3 linked regions of the Endozoicomonas gorgoniicola genome follow. The protein of the gene in region 2 binds, or shares a complex with, the protein of the main gene of each other region. Links are inferred from orthologs where the notes say so. Each region holds a gene or a part of one and is shown on either strand. Other genes may lie near its edges.

Region 1 (3,092 bases), 3.6 Mb from region 2 along the record:
AATCAGCATAAGATTATGAAAAATCAGCAGTTTCAATAAAAATAGTTATAACTGATGGTTGACGGGCAGGGGTTAAATGTGGAGAATGCGCAGCATCAAGACGACGGGGCGATTCGCTGAAACGGCAAATCGCAAATCGATCCGTAGCTTGCATTATGGTGGATCCTGTCGGTCCCCCCGCAATGATCAGCTGTGAACTCCGCCAGGCCCGGAAGGGAGCAACGGTAGCAGTGACATCATGTGCCGGGGTGTGGCTGGCAGGGTTTGCCTCCAATCTCGACCTCCAATCTCGAGTTGACCCTCTCTCTGCCTGTCAGGCGCTTTGATTCACGTTAAACTATTTTTTATTGATGCGGTCCGATGGCTGATGCTTCTGTGCATGCATTTACCCTGAATGTTGATCAGTGACTGATAGTGCATTCTTATGGCATCTTCGTTAGCATAGGTTTCACACATTTCTATTACTGGGTATTGACGCTTTTCAATGAGCTATCAGGTTCTTGCTCGCAAGTGGCGACCTCGTTCTTTCAAGGAGCTGGTTGGGCAGACGCATGTTCTGCAGGCTCTGGTGAATGCACTGGATCAGGATCGCCTGCACCACGCTTATCTGTTTACCGGTACCCGAGGGGTAGGTAAAACCACCATTGCCCGAATTCTGGCAAAATGTCTCAACTGTGACGAAGGGGTGAGTTCGACGCCCTGCGGACAGTGCGCCGCCTGTTGTGAAATTGATGACGGACGTTTCGTTGACCTGATTGAGGTGGATGCGGCATCCCGCACCAAGGTGGAAGACACCCGGGAGCTTCTCGATAACGTTCAATATGCCCCGACTCACGGACGCTACAAGGTGTACCTGATTGACGAGGTACACATGCTGTCGGCGCACAGCTTTAATGCGCTGCTGAAAACTCTGGAAGAGCCGCCTCCCCATGTGAAGTTTTTGCTGGCCACCACGGACCCACAGAAGCTGCCCATCACGATTTTGTCCCGTTGTTTGCAGTTCGGCCTGAAGAACATGACGCCGGAGCGCATTGTCGGGCATCTGGAAAATGTTCTCGGCAGTGAACATATCCCCTATGAAACCTCGGCACTCTGGCAGCTGGCGCGTGCGGCTGATGGCAGTATGCGGGATTCCCTGAGTCTGACGGATCAGGCCATTGCCTTTGGTAATGGACGGGTTTCTGAAGGTGAAGTCAGCTCGATGCTGGGTACCATTGACCAGGGGCAGGTCATGAAGATGGTCCGGGCGTTGTCGACTGCAGATGCCGGAAGTGTCCTGAAAGCGGTTGCTGATCTGGCGGAGCATGCGCCGGATTATATGGCGGTACTGAATGATATGCTGTCGGTACTGCACCGGGTGGCTATTGCCCAGGCGGTTCCTGACGCGGTGGATAACAGTCAGGGTGATCGTGAACAGGTGTTACAACTGGCGGGCAATATGCGGGCAGAAGATGTCCAGCTGTACTACCAGATTGGCCTGGTGGGTAAGCGTGACCTGCCGTTAGCGCCAGAGCCAAGAAGCGGCTTTGAGATGGCGCTGCTGCGTATGCTGGCTTTCCGTCCTGAGCCGGTGCGGATTGAATCCGGCGCTGCTAAACGCTCTTCTGTTGATGTCGGCAGCCCAGTTTCTGAGTCCTCTGAAGCGGCGGAACCCGAGCCTGCGCCTGCTTCTGAATCAATAGCTACAGAATCAATAGCTGCAGAAGCAACGGTTGCTGAGCCCATTGCACAAGAGTCTGCTGTTGACGCTGTTGATCCTGTGCAACCTGCAACGGTACCATCGGTTCTGCCGCAGCGGGAAGCTACCCCTACCGCAGAGCCTGTGCCGCCGACCCCGGCCGTGGCAGTGAACCCTCTGCCAGAGGATTTTTCACCTTCGCCCGCTCCGGCGGTCGTTGAGCCGGTTGTGCCAGCAACATCGCAGCCTGTTCCGGAGGTGGGGCAGGAGCCACCTTTTTCTGGGCAGCCGGACTATTTGCAGGAGGTGCCGCCGCTTGATGATGATCAGGCGGGAGACCCGGGTTTTCAGGCTGACTATGTGCCTGCTGTCACATCTGGTGCAGAGCCGGATGACCGGGAAGATGACGATGTGCCTCCGCCGATGTCAACCTATGAAAGTTATGCGGCCAGCATGGATTTGCAGAATCTGTCCATGCCTGAGCCTGCGGCTGTGCCGCAGGTGGTCGATGAGGCTCCGGTACTGCCTGATCCTTCCGAGCGGGTGTGTCTGACCGATCTGGATGCCCTGAGCTGGATTCCGGTTTATCGCAGTCTGCCGCTGGGTGGTGTTACCCGGACGATTGGATCCCATTGTGAATACGTTGCACACAGCAGTGGTCGTATAGACCTGCGTCTGGATGAAGGGCGCAGTACGCTCTACAACGATACCCATCGTGAACGTATTGAAAAGGCACTGTCAGACTATTTTCAGCAACCGGTGCGTCTGCAGGTAGAGGTGGGCGTTGTACAGACTGAAACACCGGCAGCCTGGCGTGAACGAAAAATTGGCGAGCGTTTGCAGCAGGCCCGCGACAGTATATACAGTGATGCCAATGTGCAGTCACTGGTTGATCAATTCACAGCTGTTGTTCTGGACGACAGCGTTCAGCCCGTAGGTAATGTCATAAAGTAGCGGTTGGTAGCTATGACGGGCGATTGTATTTAATCACACGAACCTGAATAAGGAGTCACTATGTTCAAGGGTGGTATGGGCAATCTGATGAAGCAGGCCCAGAAAATGCAGGAAGATATGCAGCGGGTTCAGGAAGAACTGGCCAATGCTGAAGTTCAGGGTGAATCCGGTGCCGGTATGGTAAAGGTCACTATGACAGGACGCCACGATGTTAAGCGTGTCGAAATTGATCCGAGCCTGATGGAAGAAGACAAGGAAATGCTGGAAGACCTGCTGGCGGCGGCAGTAAACGACGCTGTTCGTAAGGTTGAGAGCAATAACAAGGAAAAAATGTCCGGCCTGACAGCAGGCATGAATCTGCCTGATGGCTTCAAGATGCCATTCTAATCGAGAGACAGGTCATTTATGTTCAGTCCTCTTATCAGGGAATTGATGGAAAGCCTGCGCTGTCTGCCCGGGG
Region 2 (3,116 bases):
CTCACCTGATGCATGCAGTAGGTAATTCTCTGGTAAAGCACAACCCGAATGCCAGAGTGGTTTACCTGCATTCAGAGCGCTTTGTGGCAGATATGGTCAAAGCTCTGCAGCTCAATGCTATCAATGACTTCAAGCGTTATTACCGGTCTGTTGATGCTTTGTTGATTGATGATATTCAATTTTTTGCGGGTAAAGAACGGTCACAGGAAGAGTTTTTCCATACTTTCAATGCGTTACTGGAAGGTGGCCAGCAGATGATCCTGACCTGTGATCGCTATCCCAAAGAAATCAGTGGTGTTGAAGAGCGTCTGAAGTCCCGCTTTGGCTGGGGACTAACCGTAGCGGTTGAACCCCCGGAACTGGAAACCCGCGTTGCGATCCTGATGAAAAAAGCAGAACAGCACCGTGTCGACCTGCCCCATGAAGCGGCTTTCTTTATTGCACAGCGTATACGCTCTAATGTTCGGGAGCTGGAAGGAGCGCTCAAGCGTGTTATTGCGAGCGCGCACTTTATGGGAAGGAAGATTGATATAGACCTGATCAGGGAGTCCCTGAAAGACCTTTTAGCCTTGCAGGACAAGCAGGTCTCTATAGATAATATTCAAAGAACAGTAGCAGAGTATTACAAAATCAAAGTTGCTGATATCTTATCCAAACGACGCAGTCGTTCTGTGGCAAGACCCCGACAGGTTGCCATGGCGCTGTCCAAGGAATTAACCAGTCACAGTCTGCCGGAAATTGGCGATGCCTACGGTGGTCGAGATCATACTACGGTGCTACATGCCTGTCGCAAAGTAAAAGAGCTAACGGGTACAGATAGTGAGATTCGGGATGACTACAAGAACCTGTTGAGATCTTTGACCAGTTAATTATTCTGATGCAGTAGTTTCTGGTGTAATAGTTTCTGGTATAAAAGTTTCAACAGATTTTATTGAATTTGAGAAAAGGGCACCGGCTCTTTTCCAGCTAGCAAGAGAAAGGAAAGCGATGAAATTTACCATTAATCGGGAAGCATTGCTGAAGCCACTGCAACTGGTGGCGGGCGTTGTAGAGCGCAGGCAGACACTACCTGTTTTGTCTAACGTCCTGATGGTGGTGGGCGGTGACCAACTCTCCCTGACAGGTACAGACCTGGAAGTGGAGCTGGTTGGCCGCGTTTCTCTGGATGATGTCACTGAAGGCGGCGAGATTACTGTTCCGGCACGTAAGCTGATGGATATCTGTAAGTCTCTTCCTGAGAACGCCATGATTGAGTTTTCTCAGGATGATCAAAGGGTTAAGGTGCGCGCCGGACGTTCACGCTTCACACTTTCCACTCTGCCAGCTAATGAATTTCCAAGCATTGAAGAAGAAGCGGGCTCAATGACCTTTACCATCGGTCAGGCCCGGATGCGTCGCCTGATTGATCGCACAGCCTTTGCTATGGCTCAACAGGATGTTCGTTACTACCTGAATGGCATGTTGCTAGAGGTCAGTCAGAACTGTCTCCGGGCTGTTGCAACCGACGGTCACCGTCTCGCTATGTGTGCAGTGGATGCCGACATTAATCAGCAGGATCGACACCAGGTGATTGTGCCTCGCAAGGGTATTATGGAAATGGCTCGCCTTCTTACCGAAGGTGACGAGATGGTGCATATCTCTCTGGGTGCTAACCATATCCGCGCCAAAGCCGGTGACTTTATTTTCACTTCCAAGCTGGTTGATGGGAAATTCCCGGATTATGATCGTGTCGTCCCTCGCGGTGGTGACAAAATTATTGTGGGTGATCGTCAACAGCTGCGTCAGGCTTTCCAGAGAGCTTCTATTCTGTCCAATGAAAAGTATCGTGGTATTCGTCTGATTCTGAATGATGGTCTGCTTAAGGTAATGGCAAACAACCCTGAGCAGGAAGAAGCAGAAGAGGAAGTGAGCCTGAGCTATCATGGAGATGCTATCGAAATTGGCTTTAACGTCAGCTATCTGTTGGACGTTCTGTCTGTTATTTCCGGTGATTCTGTGAAGATCACCCTTTCTGATCCTAACAGCAGTGCTTTGCTGGAAGAGTCCGAAGGTGGCGATTCCACTTACGTTGTTATGCCGATGCGTCTGTAAATAATGTATGAAAATGCACAGCTCTCAAATATCGACACATCCTGTTAAGTCGCTGTTTTCTTCCGAGGGTTGTGCATGACCATCCATAAATTGATGGTTAAAGATATTCGTAATCTCGAATCTTTAACCATACAGCCCTCTCCTTCCATCAACATTCTTTATGGCCTGAACGGTAGTGGCAAGACCAGCGTACTTGAGGCTATCCATCTACTGGGGCTAGCTCGTTCTTTTCGCAGTAACAGGGTAAAGCCAGTTATTCGCAGGGATCAGCCAAAATGTACTGTTTTTGGTCAGATTCGCCATTCAGGCAGTGCGATGTTGAATGTGGGCGTATCCAGAGCCTTGCAGGATGAGAACTTCCAGATACGAGTGTCTGGTGAGAACTTAAGGTCGACTTCTGAGCTGGCACGACACCTGCCCTTGCAGTTAATCAATCCCGATACTTTTCGGTTACTGGAAGGCTCTCCGAAAGACCGAAGACAGTTTTTAGATTGGGGAGTGTTTCACGTGAAACAGCGTGATTTTATTCCTCTCTGGAAACGCTTGCAGAAGGCGCTCAAACAGCGGAATAGTTTGCTTCGTCATGGTAGACTATCCAGTTCTATTAATCGTTCTGTTCCCGATAAGATTCGCTCTGAACTTCCTGTCTGGGATGCTGAACTGGTGAAAGCTTCAGAAGCTGTTCATCTGTTAAGGCAAGAGTATTTTGAGCAGTTGGCGCCAGTCTTTCATGAAGTGCTCGGACAATTAACAGATCTTGAAGGTATTAAGCTCAGTTATTACCGGGGGTGGGACAGGTTACGCTCTTTTGCTGAAGTACTTGCAGAAGGAATGGAGAGAGATATTCAGTCCGGTTTCTCGCATTCAGGACCTCAGCGAGCCGATATTCGGGTAAAAATAGATGGCATAAATGCCATTGATATTCTTTCGCGTGGACAGTTAAAGCTGGTTGTCTGCGCGTTAAAGTTGGCACAAGGCTTGTTGTTCTATCAAAAGACCGGCAAGCAATGCGTTTTTCTGGTGGA
Region 3 (3,069 bases), 1.2 Mb from region 2 along the record:
GGCATGAACAACACGCTCAGGAATTCGTTCACGGTTGAAGTGCGCCAGTTTTTCGAACAGGTGAACATTGTCAAATGTTAACGAACCTCGCTCCCCGGCAGAGATACTCGTGTCGTCATCAGCGACCGGAGCTCCATTAGCGTTAGTCAAATATGTCTTGCTCATTCCAACCTCCGTTAAGGTGGGGACTTTTATTATATGCAATAACAACTTTACAGGCAGCGGCATCCTTCCCTTTAACCACAACAGGTCAGCGTGTTATTGTTGAGCGATTAACCGTCGTTCTTGTGTGCCATGGAGAGATCATGTTCAGACAGCTATTAACGCAGCGAGCAATACAACAAGCAAGCCACTTTCAGAAGCGTGCCATTCTCCCTTTGTTGCTGATCACCAGCCTGTTAACAGCCTGCGGGTTTCAGCTGCGCGGGCAGATGGATATCGCCAGCGAACTGTCCGAACTGTCTGTTACAGGGTCTGACCGTACCTTTGTCCGGGATCTCAGAAGAGCCTTGAGCCTGACAGGCATCAGCATTAACGATGACGCCCCTTATCATCTGGTAGTTACCCGTATCAAACAGGATACCGGTCAACGCACCCATTCCAGCGCTGGCAGTTACGAGCAACTGTTGACACTGAAGGTTACCTATCAGCTGGAAACCAGTGACGGCCTGAAACTGTTTACCCCTATGGAGTTGAGTAACGAGCGTTACTTTACCCGGAACCAGAACCAGTCCAACGCTTCCAGCAACGAAGAACGTATCATCTTCAATGAGTTGCGCCAGGATATTATCAACACGACGGTTCGCCGGGTTGCTGCCATGTCGGGTGCCTCTCTGCAACAAGAGGCCGAGCGCGTCCGGAAAATCCGCAAAAAAGAGCAGGAGGCACTTGAGGCCCTGGAATGAAGTTAAAACCTGAGCAGCTTGGAGCGCAGTTAAAGCGCCAGCTGAGTAGTATTTACATCGTCAGTGGAGACGAACCCCTGCAAATATCTGAGTGCTGCGATGCCATCCGTCAGGAGGCTCGCCAGCGGGGGTTTACAGAGCGACACACTTACCATATTGATAACAGTTTTGACTGGAGCGAGTTGCTGGAAACAGCCAACTCGCTTTCACTGTTTGCCGAAAAACAGATTCTGGAACTGCGGATGCCTAATGGCAAACCCGGAGACAAGGGACGTAAGGCGTTACAGGAGTACCTGCAGAACCCTTCACCCGATAACCTGCTGCTGATCATTTCCGACCGGATTGATGCTGCGACGCAGAAAGCCAAGTGGTTTCAGCAACTGGAAAAAGCCGGTGTATTTATCCAGGTCTGGCCGGTTGAACACCGACAACTGCCCGGCTGGGTTGCACATCGTTTCAAGATGGCAGGTTACGAGGCATCAAAAGATGCGGTCACCCTGCTGGCTGAAAGGATTGAAGGCAACCTGCTGGCGGCTGCCCAGGAGATTGAAAAGCTGAAACTGCTGGCAAACGGTACTGTCATTGATGTCGATACCGTTCGGGAAGTGGTTTCAGATAATGCCCGCTTTGATGTGTTTCAGCTGGCCGATACGGCTCTGCAGGGCGATGTCAGGAATACCGTTCGTATTCTTGGTGGTCTCAGGTCCGAAGGTATTGAACCACCCATTGTTCTCTGGGCGCTGGCAAGAGAAATCCGGTTGCTCTGTCATCTGAGTCGGCTTAAATCCAGAGGCATCAGTACAGAGCTGGCAATAGATCAGGCAGCCAGAACCCATGGCTTCTCACCCTTTATGCTGAAAAAGCGCCGGGGACTTCTGGAAAAAGGCATGAGCCGTCAGTCGGAACGCGAGCTACGTCAGATGCTGGAACATGCAGGCGTTATTGACCAGGGGATAAAGGGGCTGAACCCGGCCAACGAGTGGGATGAGCTGCTGTCGTTATCAATGACGCTCGCAGGAGCGCCAGTGATCTGACCGGCCTTGTTCAACGAAGTCGTCAGGCATCATTTAGCAGGTGCTGCTCCGGTGGTGCCTGACGGTCAACTTCATTCAGTATCCTGCGATTCAGAATGCGCTTGCTGACCCGGGTGATTTGCGGAATGTCGTTTACCAGCTCCCACTCCATGCGATTTATAGACTCCACCATGACATCATTAAAGTTGGCGTTGAACAGCCAAGTCTCCCTGATGCGTTGCTGTACAATCGCTTTATTCTGGCTGGCTGAAACATATACTCCCCGTTCCAGAACTTCGGTATAAAAGTCTTTACCATACTCGGCATTTATCTCAGCCTGCCTGGACACCATGTTATAAGTACTCTGAAACATCTGACCTCCCGGGCCAGTAATGTCCATCACCAGATCTTTTGAATAAAAGCCTTTCACTGCGGCAGCATCTTTCCGCTGGATGGCATCTTCTTTGGCATCAAGCAGAAGCGTCATGACCCCTTCATCCAACTTGTAGTTTTTTGGCGGTAAGGTTCTCTGGTCACAACCAACGAGCATCAAGGCGAAAAGCAGTATAGTTGTTATTCGGTACATCTCTGACAAAGCCTTCTATCACTGACAGCGTCGAAAAATCCTTAAATCGATAACTGAACACCACACCCACCCCAAGAAAAAAGCAGGCAGGGTCAAAAAACAGTCAACTCTCGAAAAACAGCACTTTTTTCATCAAGTGGTAATCCCGAAAGGCACTGCGGTTACTACTTATCATACTAAAGACAGAGGCTTACTAGAAGTATTTGCAACAAGGATCGTTATGTCATAAAGGCGATTTATACCCAGCCGATGGCTCGAGTGAAAGAAATAGTTAAAGCCTGCTCAAACAGCTAAAGCTAAAAATAGTATCCAGAGGCCTTTCAGCCTCACAAGCGCTCAGGAGATAAGGACATGACAATCCGATACCTGCTGGTCGTAGCCACAATGATGATGACGGGCTGCGCCTTACAGTTTGAAAAATCACCTACCTATAACGAAGAGTGGTCAAAAGCCAAGAATATGGTTCATAGCGCTGGCATGCATAAACAGATGCACGATCAGCAACTGCCCGTCGGAGCCTATGACAAAGAAGGTAATCTGCAAGAACACAAACTCGGCAATATCT

Evidence for each region.
Region 1: the proteins of dnaN (region 2) and dnaX are in contact, whole or in part, in a cryo-EM structure (PDB 8GIZ), measured with the Escherichia coli proteins. The link is inferred for Endozoicomonas gorgoniicola from one-to-one orthologs.
Region 3: the proteins of dnaN (region 2) and holA are in contact, whole or in part, in a cryo-EM structure (PDB 8GIZ), measured with the Escherichia coli proteins. The link is inferred for Endozoicomonas gorgoniicola from one-to-one orthologs.

What each region holds. Positions count from the first base shown.
Region 1 is NZ_JAPFCC010000001.1:1,459,141-1,462,232, forward strand. What follows is about bases 124-3,058. They hold dnaX (DNA polymerase III subunit gamma/tau), read left to right. Parts: upstream 124-484; coding sequence 485-2,632; downstream 2,633-3,058. Other genes in these bases: NX722_RS06710 (YbaB/EbfC family nucleoid-associated protein), read left to right, coding at 2,693-3,019; recR (recombination mediator RecR), read left to right, coding at 3,038-3,058. Outside these bases: pncB (nicotinate phosphoribosyltransferase), read left to right, coding at 1-11; more of recR, read left to right, coding at 3,059-3,092. UniProt on the Escherichia coli protein: Part of the beta sliding clamp loading complex, which hydrolyzes ATP to load the beta clamp onto primed DNA to form the DNA replication pre-initiation complex.
Region 2 is NZ_JAPFCC010000001.1:5,056,953-5,060,068, reverse strand. What follows is about bases 81-3,039. They hold dnaN (DNA polymerase III subunit beta), read left to right. Parts: upstream 81-987; coding sequence 988-2,091; downstream 2,092-3,039. Other genes in these bases: recF (DNA replication/repair protein RecF), read left to right, coding at 2,167-3,039; dnaA (chromosomal replication initiator protein DnaA), read left to right, coding at 81-869. In the rest of the region: more of dnaA, read left to right, coding at 1-80; more of recF, read left to right, coding at 3,040-3,116. UniProt on the Escherichia coli protein: Confers DNA tethering and processivity to DNA polymerases and other proteins. Acts as a clamp, forming a ring around DNA (a reaction catalyzed by the clamp-loading complex) which diffuses in an ATP-independent manner freely and bidirectionally along dsDNA.
Region 3 is NZ_JAPFCC010000001.1:3,860,395-3,863,463, forward strand. What follows is about bases 9-2,920. They hold holA (DNA polymerase III subunit delta), read left to right. Parts: upstream 9-901; coding sequence 902-1,939; downstream 1,940-2,920. Other genes in these bases: NX722_RS17575 (catalase), read right to left, coding at 9-165; NX722_RS17580 (LPS-assembly lipoprotein LptE), read left to right, coding at 306-905; NX722_RS17590 (hypothetical protein), read right to left, coding at 1,962-2,405; NX722_RS17595 (hypothetical protein), read left to right, coding at 2,856-2,920. Also shown: more of NX722_RS17575, read right to left, coding at 1-8; more of NX722_RS17595, read left to right, coding at 2,921-3,069. UniProt on the Escherichia coli protein: Part of the beta sliding clamp loading complex, which hydrolyzes ATP to load the beta clamp onto primed DNA to form the DNA replication pre-initiation complex.